DNA from 3 places in the Pantoea sp. E956-1 genome. Region 2 is predicted to be linked to each of the others. Evidence: predicted binding sites of a transcription regulator. Region 2 holds the regulator's gene; each other region holds the start of a gene.
The links. The regulator sigma-54, encoded in region 2, starts transcription at its own class of promoters, with help from an activator protein. The targets are predictions, from matches to a motif close to GTTGGCACANNTTTCGCTNT.

Region 1: a site for sigma-54 is predicted at 2,851-2,870, ahead of glnA (glutamate--ammonia ligase). Genes of this name have one in related genera too.
Region 3: a site for sigma-54 is predicted at 1,431-1,450, ahead of glnK (P-II family nitrogen regulator). Genes of this name have one in related genera too.

What each region holds. Positions count from the first base shown of each region.
Region 1 covers NZ_CEUYZP010000016.1:102,113-106,913, reverse strand. Annotated here, with positions in the region: gene glnG (nitrogen regulation protein NR(I)) at 1-95, opposite strand, end outside; gene glnL (nitrogen regulation protein NR(II)) at 103-1,152, opposite strand; gene glnA (glutamate--ammonia ligase) at 1,292-2,701, opposite strand; gene typA (ribosome-dependent GTPase TypA) at 3,140-4,801, shown strand, end outside.
Region 2 covers NZ_CEUYZP010000005.1:56,262-61,062, forward strand. Annotated here, with positions in the region: gene mtgA (monofunctional biosynthetic peptidoglycan transglycosylase) at 1-227, shown strand, start outside; gene npr (PTS phosphocarrier protein NPr) at 231-503, opposite strand; gene rapZ (RNase adapter RapZ) at 500-1,354, opposite strand; gene ptsN (PTS IIA-like nitrogen regulatory protein PtsN) at 1,402-1,881, opposite strand; gene hpf (ribosome hibernation promoting factor) at 2,034-2,321, opposite strand; gene rpoN (RNA polymerase factor sigma-54) at 2,343-3,776, opposite strand; gene lptB (LPS export ABC transporter ATP-binding protein) at 3,825-4,550, opposite strand; gene lptA (lipopolysaccharide ABC transporter substrate-binding protein LptA) at 4,556-4,801, opposite strand, start outside.
Region 3 covers NZ_CEUYZP010000015.1:69,009-73,809, reverse strand. Annotated here, with positions in the region: gene amtB (ammonium transporter AmtB) at 1-1,006, opposite strand, end outside; gene glnK (P-II family nitrogen regulator) at 1,041-1,379, opposite strand; gene AC0T7J_RS23695 (SmdB family multidrug efflux ABC transporter permease/ATP-binding protein) at 1,637-3,412, opposite strand; gene AC0T7J_RS23690 (SmdA family multidrug ABC transporter permease/ATP-binding protein) at 3,405-4,801, opposite strand, start outside.

The sequences.
Region 1 (4,801 bases), on a different contig from region 2:
GTCGCACAGCTCAAACCGGCTCCAGTGAGCGCGCGTTCAAGCACCCAGCGGATGGAGCTATCGTCATCGACGATCCAGACTATCCCTCGTTGCATAGAAACCTCACTGGCGAATAGGCAGGTAAACCGAGAATTCGGTGTGTCCCGGCCAACTGTTAAATTCTATTTTTCCTGAATGTTGATCAATCAGGCTACGGGCGATGGAGAGGCCTAAACCGGTACCGCCTTCGCGTCCGCTGACCATCGGATAAAACAGCGTATCCTGCAGCTGGGCCGGAATGCCGGGGCCATCATCTTCAATATCAATACGTGCCACCAGGCGATAACGCGTGCCGTGCAGCGTCAGCTGGAAAGCCGTGCGGGTGCGGATAATAATGGTGCCGCCATTGTCGCCCAGCGCCTGAAGCGCATTGCGCACCACGTTAAGCAGCACCTGTTCAATCTGATCGGGATCGTGCGGCAATTCCGGCAGGCTGGGATCATAATCCCGTACCAGCGAGACATTATCCGGCAGCTCCATCGACACCAGATTGACCACCCGTTCGGCCACCTGATGAATGCTCTGCGTGATGTGCATGCCCGGCTGCTGCGGTCCCAGCAGACGATCAACCAGATTTCGCAACCGGTCGGCCTGTTCAATAATGACTTTGGTATATTCATTCAGCGAGGGATCGGGCAGGGCGCGGGATAGAAGCTGTGCCGCGCCGCGCAATCCTCCCAGCGGATTTTTAATCTCATGGGCCAGGCCGCGAACCAGATCGCGAGCGGCCACCTGCTGGGCGTGCTGTAACTGCTCCTGACTGAGACGACGCTGATTATCCATCGGCGCCATTTCCATCAGGATTAAGCCATCGGGTAACCGCTGGGCGGTCAGCGACATAATGTGCGCGCGACCATCTACCACCAGCGTGACCTCACTGTCAGTAAATCCCTGGCCAGCCTCAAGACTCTCGCGCATCACCTCGATATTCAGCGAAAAGTAGCCGGTTAATTCCGGTAACGGCGTGCCGAACAATTTGCGTGAGCTTTGCGCCAGTAATTGCTGCGCCGCCGGGTTGGCGTAATGAATAACCAGATCGTTATCCACCAACAAAATACTGTTGATTAATGCGTTGAGAATCTGCCCTGCATCGGGCAGAGAGCCAGTTGCCATACAACGTTCCTCTGCACTAAAGAGGTGCATTTTAGTCTTTAAGCCGAAAAGAGGGCGAATGAACGGTGAATTCGCGGAGAAAAAAGCCCATCCGAAGATGGGCTAAAAGTTTCCACGGCAACAAAAAACGTCTGACCAGTTAAACGCTGTAGTAAAGCTCAAACTCAACCGGGTGTGGCGTCATGCGAACGCGATCCATCTCTGCTTTACGCAGTTCGATGTAAGCATCGATCGATTCGTCAGTGAATACACCGCCGCGGGTCAGGAACTCGCGGTCTTCGTTCAGTGCATTCAGCGCTTCTTCCAGAGAGCCTGCAACTTTTGGAATCTCAGCTTCTTCTTCCGGTGGCAGGTCATACAGGTTTTTGTCCATCGCATCGCCAGGATGGATTTTGTTGATGATGCCATCCAGGCCAGCCATCAGCAGTGCGGTGAACGCCAGGTATGGGTTAGCCGCTGGATCCGGGAAGCGCGCTTCGATACGACGCGCTTTCGGGCTGGCAACAACCGGAATACGGATTGAGGCTGAACGGTTACGGGCAGAGTAAGCCAGCATAACCGGTGCTTCGTAACCCGGGACCAGACGCTTGTAAGAGTTGGTGGTCGGGTTCGCCAGGGCGTTGATCGCTTTAGCGTGCTTGATGATACCGCCGATGTAGAACAGCGCCATTTCAGACAGGCCGCCGTACTTATCGCCGGCAAACAGGTTCTGGCCACCTTTGGAGAGTGACATATGGCAGTGCATGCCTGAACCGTTGTCGCCAAACATTGGCTTCGGCATAAAGGTCGCGGTTTTGCCGTAAGCGTGCGCAACGTTGTGAACCACATATTTGTAGATCTGAATTTCGTCCGCTTTTTTGGTCATGGTATTGAAGCGGGTTGCCACTTCGTTCTGACCCGCGGTCGCCACTTCGTGGTGATGCGCTTCAACAACCAGGCCCATCTGCTCCATGGTCAGACACATGGCAGAACGGATGTCCTGTGATGAGTCAACCGGTGGAACCGGGAAGTAGCCGCCTTTCAGACCTGGACGGTGACCTTTGTTACCGCCTTCGTACTCTTTACCGGTGTTCCATGCTGCTTCGATATCGTCGATGGCAACGTGTGAACCGGAAGTCGATGAGCCGAAACGGATGTCATCGAACAGGAAGAATTCTGGTTCTGGTCCAAACAGCACGGTATCCGCGATACCGGAAGAGCGCAGGAAATCTTCAGCGCGCTTAGCGATAGAGCGTGGATCGCGGTCGTAGCCCTGCATGGTGCCTGGCTCGAGGATGTCACAACGGATGATCAGCGTAGAATCTTCGAAGAAAGGATCCATGACCGCCGTGGTGGCGTCAGGCATCAGCACCATGTCTGATTCGTTAATGCCTTTCCAGCCGCCAATAGACGAACCATCGAACATTTTGCCTTCTTCGAAGAAGTCAGCGTTAACCTGGTGAGCAGGGATCGTAACGTGCTGTTCTTTACCTTTGGTATCGGTAAAACGCAGGTCAACAAACTTAACTTCATGCTCGTTCATCATCGAGAGAACGTGTTCAGCGGACATACTCAACTCTCCTGGAAAGGGTCTTTCATTATCTACATGGCGAGGAAACGTCGTTTCCGGAATACGTTGCGGGAAAACAACTCCCTGACCTACCTCTTCCGGCACGCTCTTCAACCGACATCTGTCTGGCGTTTACGCTTGATTTAAATAAAGCGAATTCTGTGCCAACTTTTTTGATGTTGCTTAAATCGCCTTGTGGTGCACCTTTTTGTCATAAAGCGGCTGCACCACGATCGTTTTATTGCACCATGGTGGTGCTTAGTGGTCATCCGGTGGCACTATTTTGGTGCATAGGACCAACTTAGTGCATTTTCTGCACCGGTAACAGGGCAAATTGGCCTCCATGCAATAAACTTTCAGTGAAAAGTGTGATCGTGTTCAGTCTTCCGCTTAATCAGTGTACAATAACGCGCTATTTCTAATGCCTGAGGCAAAGCTGTGATCGAAAATTTGCGTAACATCGCCATCATCGCGCACGTTGACCATGGAAAGACCACCCTGGTTGACAAACTGCTGCAACAATCCGGTACTTTTGATGCCCGTACCGAAGCAACAGAGCGCGTGATGGACTCCAATGATTTGGAGAAAGAGCGTGGGATTACCATCCTCGCAAAAAACACCGCCATTAAGTGGAATGACTACCGTATCAACATCGTTGATACCCCGGGACACGCCGACTTCGGTGGTGAAGTTGAGCGCGTCATGTCCATGGTGGACTCGGTGCTGCTGGTTGTAGATGCGATGGATGGCCCTATGCCGCAAACCCGCTTCGTGACCAAAAAAGCGTTCGCGCATGGTCTGAAGCCGATTGTGGTTATCAACAAAGTAGACCGCCCTGGTGCGCGTCCGGATTGGGTTGTTGATCAGGTATTTGACCTGTTCGTTAACCTGGATGCTACTGATGAGCAGCTCGACTTCCCTATCATTTTCGCCTCTGCGCTGAATGGTATTGCAGGTCTTGAGCACACCGACATGGCTGACGATATGACCCCGCTGTATCAGGCGATCGTCGACCACGTTGCACCTCCGCAGGTTGAGGCTGACGCCCCACTGCAGATGCAAATCTCTCAGCTGGACTACAACAACTACCTGGGCGTGATCGGCATTGGCCGTATCAAGCGCGGTAAAGTTAAGCCTAACCAGCAAGTCACTATCATTGATAGCGAAGGCAAAACCCGTAACGGTAAAGTCGGTAAAGTCCTGACTCACCTGGGTCTTGAGCGTATCGACAGCGACCTGGCAGAAGCGGGCGATATCATTGCTATCACCGGTCTGGGCGAGCTGAACATCTCTGACACCATCTGTGATCCACAGAACGTGCAGGCGCTGCCAGCACTGAGCGTTGATGAGCCAACCGTAACCATGTTCTTTAACGTCAACACCTCACCGTTCTGCGGTAAAGAAGGTAAGTACGTGACTTCACGTCAGATCCTTGAGCGTCTGAACAAAGAACTGGTTCACAACGTGGCACTGCGCGTTGAAGAAACCGAAGATGCTGACGCGTTCCGCGTATCAGGTCGTGGTGAGCTTCACCTGTCAGTTCTGATCGAAAACATGCGTCGTGAAGGTTTCGAACTGGCGGTATCCCGTCCGAAAGTTATCTTCCGCGAAATCGATGGCCGTAAACAGGAGCCATTCGAGAACGTTACGCTGGATATCGAAGAGAACAACCAGGGTTCAGTCATGCAAGCCATGGGTGAGCGTAAGGGCGATCTGAAAAACATGGATCCGGATGGCAAAGGCCGCGTACGTCTCGACTACGTGATCCCAAGCCGTGGTCTGATCGGCTTCCGTAACGAATTCATGACCATGACTTCCGGTACCGGTCTGCTCTACTCTACCTTCAGCCACTACGATGACATTCGTCCGGGCGAAGTGGGCCAGCGTCAGAACGGCGTACTGATCTCCAACGGTCAGGGTAAAGCAGTTGCGTTTGCACTGTTCAGCCTGCAGGACCGCGGTAAGCTGTTCCTGGGTCACGGTGCAGAAGTCTATGAAGGCCAGATCATCGGTATTCACAGCCGTTCTAACGACCTGACAGTTAACTGCCTGACCGGTAAGAAACTGACCAACATGCGTGCTTCAGGTACTGATGAAGCC
Region 2 (4,801 bases):
GGCCAGGCATCTTTGGCGTTGAGGCGGCTTCTCAGCGCTACTTCCATAAGCCTGCCAGCCGGCTGACCGCAGCAGATGCTGCCTTACTGGCAGCGGTGCTGCCTAATCCGATACGTTATCGTGCTGCTGCACCCTCAGGCTACGTCAGAGAGCGGCAGCAGTGGATACTGCGTCAGATGCGCCAGCTTGGCGGGGAAGGCTTCCTGCAGCGTAATCAGCTCGACTAAGCGTTAATCTTCATCGAAACCCGCTTCAAATAACTCAATGACCGCTGCCAGCGCCGGGATCTCCTCCGGGCCGCTGGCCTCAATCTCAATGTGGCCGCCTTTTGCCGAGTCGAGCATCAGCAGCGCAATCACGCTGCTGGCTTCGGCTTCAGTGCCCGCTTCATTGCGCAGTAATACTTCGGCATCAAAGCTCTGCACCAGTTCAAATAACTTCATCGCCGGACGAGCGTGCATGCCCAGCTTATTTTTAATTTCTACAGTTTGTCTGACGGTCATGATTTGCGCTTTTCCAGCGTACGATGGCGTGACTGCACATTCTTACCCCGTGAACGGAAGTAATCCGCCAGCTGTTCTGCAATATAGACTGAGCGATGTTTACCACCGGTGCAGCCAATCGCCACGGTAAGATAGCTACGGTTGTTGGTCTCCAGCATCGGCAACCAGAGTTCAAGGTAGCTGCGCGTCTGGTAGATAAAATTATGCACTTCAGTATGGCGATCAAGGAAAGCCGCCACAGGGCGATCGAGGCCGGTCATCGGGCGCAGTTTGGGATCCCAGTGGGGGTTGGGCAGAAAACGCACGTCAAATACATAGTCAGCGTCAATCGGGATGCCATGCTTGAAGCCAAACGACTCAAACACCATGGTCAGCTCACGTTCACGCTTGCCCAGCAGGCGGGTACGCAGCATCTCTGCCAGCTCATGCACCGACATCTCTGAGGTGTCGATGATCAGATCGGCACGCGAACGCAGCGGCTCCAGCAAATCGCTTTCTTCATCAATCGCACTCTCCAGCGACAGATTTTTACTGGAGAGGGGATGCAGACGGCGCGTATCGCTGTAGCGACGAATCAGGGTGTTGCGATCGGCGTCGAGAAACAGCAGCTGAGGTGAAAATGTGTCGGGCAGATTATTCAGGGCGGTTTCGAAAATTTCCGGGGATTCAGGCATATTACGCACGTCGATGCTGACCGCCGCCGAAATATTGCGCTCAGCCAGCGAGTGAGCTAACTCAGGCAGCAGAACGACCGGCAGGTTATCAACGCAGTAGAACCCCATATCTTCCAGCGCACGGAGCGCCACTGACTTCCCCGAGCCTGAACGACCGCTAACGATCATCAGCACCATGACCTTCTCTCCCGTTTTAAAACCGGCACCCGGCCGGTAAAGACGCGTTACTGCTCCGACTGGACTTCCGTAATAATGGCATAGAGCTCTTCATCACTCTGCGCTGCGCGCAAACGACGGCAAACCGTTTTATCTGCCAGACGCTTTGCCACCAGTGACAGGGTGTGCAGATGTGTTTTGCACTGGTCAGCCGGAACCAGTAAGGCAAACAACAGATCGACCGGCTGGTTATCAACGGCATCAAACGCAATCGGCTGTTCGAGGCTGATAAACACCCCAACCGCACGCAGCGTATCCTCTTCCAGCTTGCCGTGCGGGATGGCTATCCCGTTACCAATACCGGTACTGCCCATGCGTTCGCGGGTCAGAATCGCTTCGAAAAGCGTCTGGTGCGGCAGGTTGAGCTGCTTAGCGGCCAGTTCGCTGATGATTTCCAGCGCACGTTTTTTGCTCTGGCAGTGGACGCCGCTGCGGGTGCAGTCTGGCGAAAGCACTGTGCTCAATTCCAGTGTAAGATCGTTGTTCATTATCGTTTCACTTGCGTGTTCACCAGGCCATTCAACGCCAGCGCGTATTGACGCGTGTGACAAACGGCGCCTGCTTAGATGACAAAACGGGGCGGATTATCCGCCCCATCCTGTCGGCTCTGCGCGCCAGGCGCGCGTCGCTAGCGTGAAGGTTAGTGTTTTTTCAGTTTATCTTTGTGTTTGGTCAGCTGACGGGCGAGCTTATCGATCAGTCCGTCAATGGCCGCATACATATCTTCCGCTTCTGATGTGGCGTGCAGCTCGCCACCATTCACGTGTAGTGTTGCGTCAGCCACCTGCGTGACTTTCTCAACCTTCAGGACAATATAGACCTGATTGATATGTTCAAAATAGTGTTCCAGTTTGGCAAATTTACCGTTGACGAATTCACGCAGAGGTGGAGTGATTTCAACGTGTTGCCCGGTCAGGTTCAGCTGCATAGGTCTTCCTTCTCATTTCTTTCAAACCAGTTGTTTACGCTGGTTCGATGGCGGGATGGATAAAGACTCACGATATTTGGCGACGGTACGCCGTGCCACCATGATCCCCTGATCAGATAACATGGAGGTCAGTTTACTGTCGCTCAAGGGTTTGGCTGGATTTTCCGCCGAAATTAATTTTTTCACCAGGGCTCGAATCGCGGTAGAGGAGGCTTCACCGCCACCTTCCGTATTAACGTGACTGGAGAAAAAGTACTTCAGTTCAAAAATGCCACGCGGGCTGTGCAGATACTTTTGCGTGGTAACGCGGGAGATGGTCGATTCGTGCATCTCAACGGCCTGGGCAATATCCGCCAGCACCATCGGGCGCATAAATTCTTCACCCTGCTCGAAAAAGGCCTGCTGCTGTTCAACAATACAGCGTGTCACTTTCAGCAGCGTATCATTGCGGCTTTCCAGACTCTTAATCAGCCAGCGGGCTTCCTGCAGATTACTGCGAATGAACTGGCTGTCGCTGTCGTTCCGCGTCGCGCCGCTCATTGCCGCATAGTGCTGATTGATCTTCAGACGAGGCACGCTATCGGCATTGAGTTCAACCGTCCAGCGGCTGCCGACCTTGCGCACCAGCACATCGGGAATGACATATTCTGGTTCGCCGGTGTTGATTGACTGACCCGGACGCGGATCCAGCGACTGGATCAGCAGCATCGCCTCTTTCAGCACCTCTTCTTTGAGGCGCGTGACCCGCATCAGGCTGCGGAAATCGTGGTTTGCCAGCAGATCGAGATGTTCGCTGACGATCAGGCGCGCCTCTGCCAGCATCGGCGTTTCGGGCGCATATTGTGAAAGCTGCACCAGCAGGCAGTCACGCAGATCGCGCGCGCCGACACCAATCGGGTCAAAGCGCTGAATGCGTTTCAACACCGCTTCAACTTCATCCGCTTCGAGCTCATCATCACCTATGCTGTCAAGGATCTCCTCAAGCGAAACGGTGAGATATCCGGTGTCATCAATAGCATCGACAATAGAGGTGGCAATGGCGCGATCGGTATCACTGAAAGGCGTCAGGCCGACCTGCCACATCAGATAATCCTGCAGCGACTGCGTCGTTTCGCCCTGATAAACCGGTAACTCATCATCCTGGTAATCGGTGCCGGTGCCGGAAGGCGTGCCCGCGGTATAGATCTCATCCCAGGTTGCATCCAGCGGCAGTTCATCAGGCATCTCTTTCTGCTCAAGCGCTTCACGTGTATCCAGCGCCTCGGCCTCTGAAGACTCCCGTGAATCGATCTCTTCATGCAGGTCAGTCTGCTCCAGCAGCGGATTACTTTCCAGCGCAAGCTGAAGCTCCTGCTGGAGTTCAAGCGTAGAGAGTTGCAACAGGCGAATCGCCTGTTGCAACTGCGGAGTCATTGCCAGCTGTTGGCTGAACCTGAGTTGTAAACCTTGCTTCATAGACAGGATGATCGTTCCCAGGTAAACATCGGTATTAACGACACCTTATCAGAGTCTGAACTCTTCACCCAAATAAACCCGCTTAACCTGCTCATCCGCAAGAATTTCATTCGGTGTGCCGTGCGCGATCAGGTGACCCTGGCTGACGATATAAGCCCGCTCACAGACCGCTAACGTTTCGCGTACGTTATGGTCGGTAATCAGCACACCGAGGCCGCTGTCACGCAGATGCTCAATGATTTTCTTAATGTCGATAACGGAGATGGGGTCAACACCGGCAAAAGGTTCATCCAGCAGGATAAATTTAGGATTAGCCGCCAGCGCCCGCGCAATCTCAACACGACGTCGCTCCCCCCCCGAAAGTGCCTGGCCCATGCTGTCGCGCAGGTGCTCAATGTGAAACTCTTCCATCAGCTCACGGGCGCGATCCTGGCGTTGCTCTTCGGTCAGATCGTCACGGATCTGCAAGACCGCCATCAGGTTATCGTAGACGCTGAGGCGACGGAAGATCGATGCCTCCTGCGGCAGATAGCCGATGCCACGACGCGCACGCGCATGCAGCGGCAGGATGCTGATATCTTCATCATCAATAATAATGCGGCCAGCGTCACGCGGCACAATGCCCACCACCATGTAAAAGGTGGTGGTTTTACCGGCACCGTTCGGGCCCAGCAGGCCGACAATTTCGCCGGATTTTACCTGCAGGCTGACATCTTCTACCACGCGACGGCCCTTATATGCCTTCGCCAGGTTTTCTGCGATTAATGTGGCCATAGCTATCAGTTACTCTTCTTTCCGCTGTTGGACGAACCTTTGTCCTGAAGTTGCGACGGCACCAGTACAGTCGTGACGCGCTTGTTCTGGCCCTGACTGAAAGCCTGCATTTTCTGCTCTTTCACCAGGTAGGTAATACGATCGCCTTTGATGTTGCTGTCCTGCTGCTCAATGAAGGCATTGCCGGTCAGTTCAACGAAATCGTTAGCCAGTTCGTAATGCAGTTTGGCGGCATGGCCCTGTACCGGCTT
Region 3 (4,801 bases), on a different contig from region 2:
CATCGCAGGGATCATCCACGCGCAGCCATTTTTTCAGGGTGGTCACGCCCCACAGTCCCGCCAGTCCGCCGACCAGACCGATGATTAATGCACCGCCGACGCCGACATAACCACAGGCAGGCGTAATCGCTACCAGCCCGGCAATAAAGCCTGAACAGGCACCCAGCAGCGAAGGCTTACCACGTACCGCCCACTCGCCAAAGGTCCATGACAATACCGCGCCCGCTGTTGCGACAACGGTGTTCAGGAAGGCCAGCGCCGCGATTTCGTTTGCTGCAGAAGCAGAACCGGCGTTGAAACCGAACCAGCCGACATACAGAATGGCAGTACCCGTGAATACCATCGGCAGATTGTGTGGTTTGAAGGCCTCTTTACCAAAGCCCGCGCGTTTGCCCACCAGATAAGCACCCACCAGACCGGCAACAGCGGCGTTAATGTGCACCACGGTGCCGCCAGCAAAGTCCAGCGCGCCATCCTGTGCCAGGAAACCACCAGCCCACACCATGTGCGCGATAGGCAGGTAAGCCAGGGTGAGCCAGACGCCGACAAAAATCAGTACAGCAGAGAAGCGAATACGTTCAGCGATAGCACCGACAATCAGGCCCACCGTGATACAGGCAAACGAGGCCTGGAACGCGACGTGAATATACTGATAGAAGCTGCCCATGACGGCGGTCAGCTGAATGTTTTTCAGCATCACCCAGTTAAAGCTGCCAAAGAATGCGTTGCCTTCACTGAACGCCAGTGAATAGCCGTAAACCATCCACAACACGCAGACCAGTGAGAAGGTGACGGCAACCTGGGTCAGCATCGACAGCACGTTTTTACCGCGAATCAAACCACCGTAAAACAGCGCGATACCTGGAATTGACATAAACAGCACCAGCGCGGTGCAAATCATCATAAATGCGTTATCAGCCTTGTCCGCAACGGCAGGCGCAGCCATCGCGAGTGAGGGTAACAGTGCCAGGCTGGTGAGGCCCAACTTAGCGAAAATTCTATTCATTTTTATTCCATCCCATCACAGTACTGAGTCTTTATTACAGAGCGGCTTCGTCGGTCTCGCCGGTACGAATACGGATGACGCGCTGCAGTTCAGCTACGAAAATTTTACCGTCGCCAATTTTGCCGGTGTAAGCCGCTTTACTGATGACATCCACCACTTCGTCTAACTGATCGTCGGCAATAGCGATATCAATTTTGACCTTAGGCAGGAAGTTCACGCTGTACTCTGCGCCACGATAAAGCTCTGCATGGCCCTTCTGACGGCCAAAACCTTTCACCTCGGAGACGGTCAGTCCCTGAATGCCGATAGAGGATAAAGCTTCACGCACATCCTCCAGCTTGAATGGCTTAATTACGACGGTAACCAGCTTCATTGGATCCCCTCCAGCGAGTAAATAAGTAACGTTTACGGACACGCAGGGATATAAGCAAAGCCTGTGCCAGAGTGTGAAAATAACGGTAATCAGTTATTCAGGCGAGACGCGGCAAGGGATGCTTTAAAGAGGATTACAAACAGAGAGGTCACGGAGCGGGAATGGCAGCATAGGGCTGCACTCCTTTGGTGCTTAAGGCGTCAAAGGAGTGCATTTATACAGATTAATCTGATAAAAGCGCGCAAAAAAGGTGCAAGTCAGCTTTCAGTTGTTACAGCGACGCCCGATGCCAGATCTTCGCCTGCCTGTTGCAGCTGATACATCTGCCAGTAACGCCCCTGCATCGCCAGCAGTTGCTGATGGGTGCCCTGCTCGACTACGCGACCACGATGCAGCACCAGAATCTTGTCCGCTTCAGTAATCGTTGAGAGGCGGTGAGCAATCACTACCAGCGTGCTGTGCTGGCGCAGGGCCGTCAGCGTCTGCTGAATGGCCTGCTCCGTGCCAGAGTCGATATTGGCTGTCGCCTCATCGAGGATCAGTATCTGCGGCAGATCAACCAGCACCCGGGCCAGTGCCAGCAGCTGCTTCTGCCCGACCGACAGATTGTTGCCCTGCTCGCCCAGCCGGGTATGAATCCCCTCCGGCAACGCCTGCGCCAGCGGCGCCAGCTGCACCTGTTCCAGCACCGTCCAGACGGCCTCTTCACTGATATCGCGTCCCAGCCTCACATTCGCCAGCAGCGTATCGGCCAGCACCACCGGATCCTGCTGCACCATCGCAATACCGCGTCGCAGCACGGCATGGCTCAGGTCACTAATGGGTCGATCATCAATGCGGATCTCGCCACGCGTCACCGGGTAGTAACCCATTAACAGATTCGCCAGCGTGCTTTTACCGCTGCCGGTATGTCCCACCAGCGCCACAAACTCGCGTGGGGCAACCTCAAGATTGATATCACTGAGCACATCGCGGTTTTCGCGGTAGGCAAAACTCAGATTGTTCAGGGTGATATGACCTGAAGTCAGCGGGCGCTGATCGGCACCATACTGCTGCTGTGCGGCATCCATCAGTTCAAAAATACGCTCGCCTGAAACTACCGCCTGCTGCAGCATCGATTGCTGAGTGGTCAGCTCAATCAGCGGCTCATTCAGACGCCCCAGATAGGTAATAAAGGCATAGAGTACCCCCACTTCAAACACGCCAGGCATCGAGAAACTAAACAGGATCAGCAGCCCGCACAGCACCATCGCTGAAAACAGGCTCAACAGCGGACGCAGCAGAAAACCATCCAGACGCAGCGTTTCCATTCGCGCCAGATAGTGAGAGCGGCTCGCTTCGCCCATTCGCTCACCAAATCGCGCCTGCTGACGAAACTGCTGGATCACGCTCATACCGCTTATCACTTCGTTAAAGCCATTATTGATGTCTGCCAGATAGCTGCGAACGCGGCGGGCAATGGGCGTGCTGTAGCGCTGATAGATGAACATCACCACCAGTACCAGCGGAAAGATCACCATCGCCACCAGCGCCATGCGCCAGTCAAGGCTGAACATCGCCACCATCATGGCACCGACCAGCGCGGCACTGCGCAGCACGGTTGAAACCACGGTGACGTAGAGATCGCGGATTACTTCGGTGTCATTAGTCACGCGCGAAATAAGCTGCCCGACCGGCTGAGTATCAAAGGCACTCAGCGGCTGACAGAGTGCGGCATTCATCACGTCACTGCGTAATCGCTGTACCACACCGATAGCGGCACGGTTGAACAACAGCGCCTGCCAGTAATGCAGCCCGGCGGCCAGCAGCTGAAGCAGGATAAAACTGACCACCAGTCCGGCAACTACCCCCCAGGGCATCTGATGTTTCGCCACCAGGTTATCGATAAAGTAGCTGACCAGCACCGGCCCGGTCACTTCCGCTGCGGCAGCGATCCACAGCATCCCTACCGCCAGCGACAGGGATTTACGCCACGGCTTACCGTAGCTCAGCAGACGCTTCAGGGTTGGCCACAAGCGTGCAGACTTAGCCATGCGGCACTCCTTTCTCATTTTCATCATCATCCAGCGCTGCTTCCAGTTGCTGGTAACGGTACATGTCCCGATACCAGCCAGCGCTGGCGGTGAGCGCGTCGTGGTCACCCCGCTGCGCCACCCTGCCCTGCTGCAGGACCAGGATTTCACTGGCTTCCGTCAGTGCCGATAAGCGGTGCGCGCTGATAATCAGCGTGCGTCCCTGACCCCAGATGCGCAGGTTATGCAGGATTTCGTGTTCGGTACGGCCATCCACTGCAGAAAGCGCGTCGTCCAGAATCAGGATTTCCGCATTCAGCAGCAGCGCCCGGGCAATCGAAAGACGTTGCTTCTGTCCACCTGACAGCATCACACCGCGCTCTCCGACTTCCGTTTCATAGCCCTGCGGCAGACGCAGGATATCGTCATGAACGCAGGCCAGCGTAGCGGCATGTTCAATCTCCTGCTGGGTTGCGCCCGGTTTCCCCAGTGCAATATTGTTCGCCACACTGTCTGAGAACAGGAACGGTGTCTGGCTGACCACGGCCAGGCGGCTGCGCCAGCTGTCCAGCCGCAACTGTGGCAGCGGGATTTGGTGATAGCGGATATCGCCCTGCTGAATATCAAAGTGGCGCTGAATCAGGCTGAGCAGCGTGCTTTTGCCACTGCCGGTTGGCCCGCACAGCCCCAGCATCTCGCCGGGTTTCAGCTGGAAGCTGACATCGCTTAACACCGGACCCGCGCTGGCTGGATAGTGGAAGGCGCGAATGGCGACCTGCAGCGTACCCGGTTCGGGTGGCAGTGACTTGTCGCCATCTTCCACCGCCGGTGCTTCCGCCAGCAGCGCGCCGATGCGGCTCCAGGCGGCACTGCCGCGTTCAACAATATTAAACATCCACGCCAGCGCCAGCATCGGCCAGATCATCAGGCCGAGATACATCACAAAGCTGGTGAGCTGACCCAGCGTCATCTGGCCATGCCAGACCAGCCAGCTACCGCCGCCAATCGCCAGCAGGTTTGAGAAGCCGATAGCGATATAGATAGTGGGATCGAAACGGGCATCGACCCGCGCCACGCGCAGGTTTTTTTCACCGGTATCGCGGGCAATGTCGGAAAATTGCTGCGACTGATGCTGTTCAAGGCCAAAGGATTTAATCATCCGGATGCTGGTCAGGCTCTCCTGCGTCTGATCGTTGAGGCTGGAGAAGGCGGCCTGTGCCAGCTTAAAGCGATGGTGCAGTTGATTACCGTAGCGATGGATCACGATGGCCATAATGGGCATCGGCACCAGCGCGAGCAGCGTCAGCTGCCAGCTGATCTGCGTGCTCATTACCAGCAGCACCACGCAGCCCATGACCAGCGAGTCGACCAGCGTCAGTACGCCTTCCCCGGCAGCAAACACCACCCGAT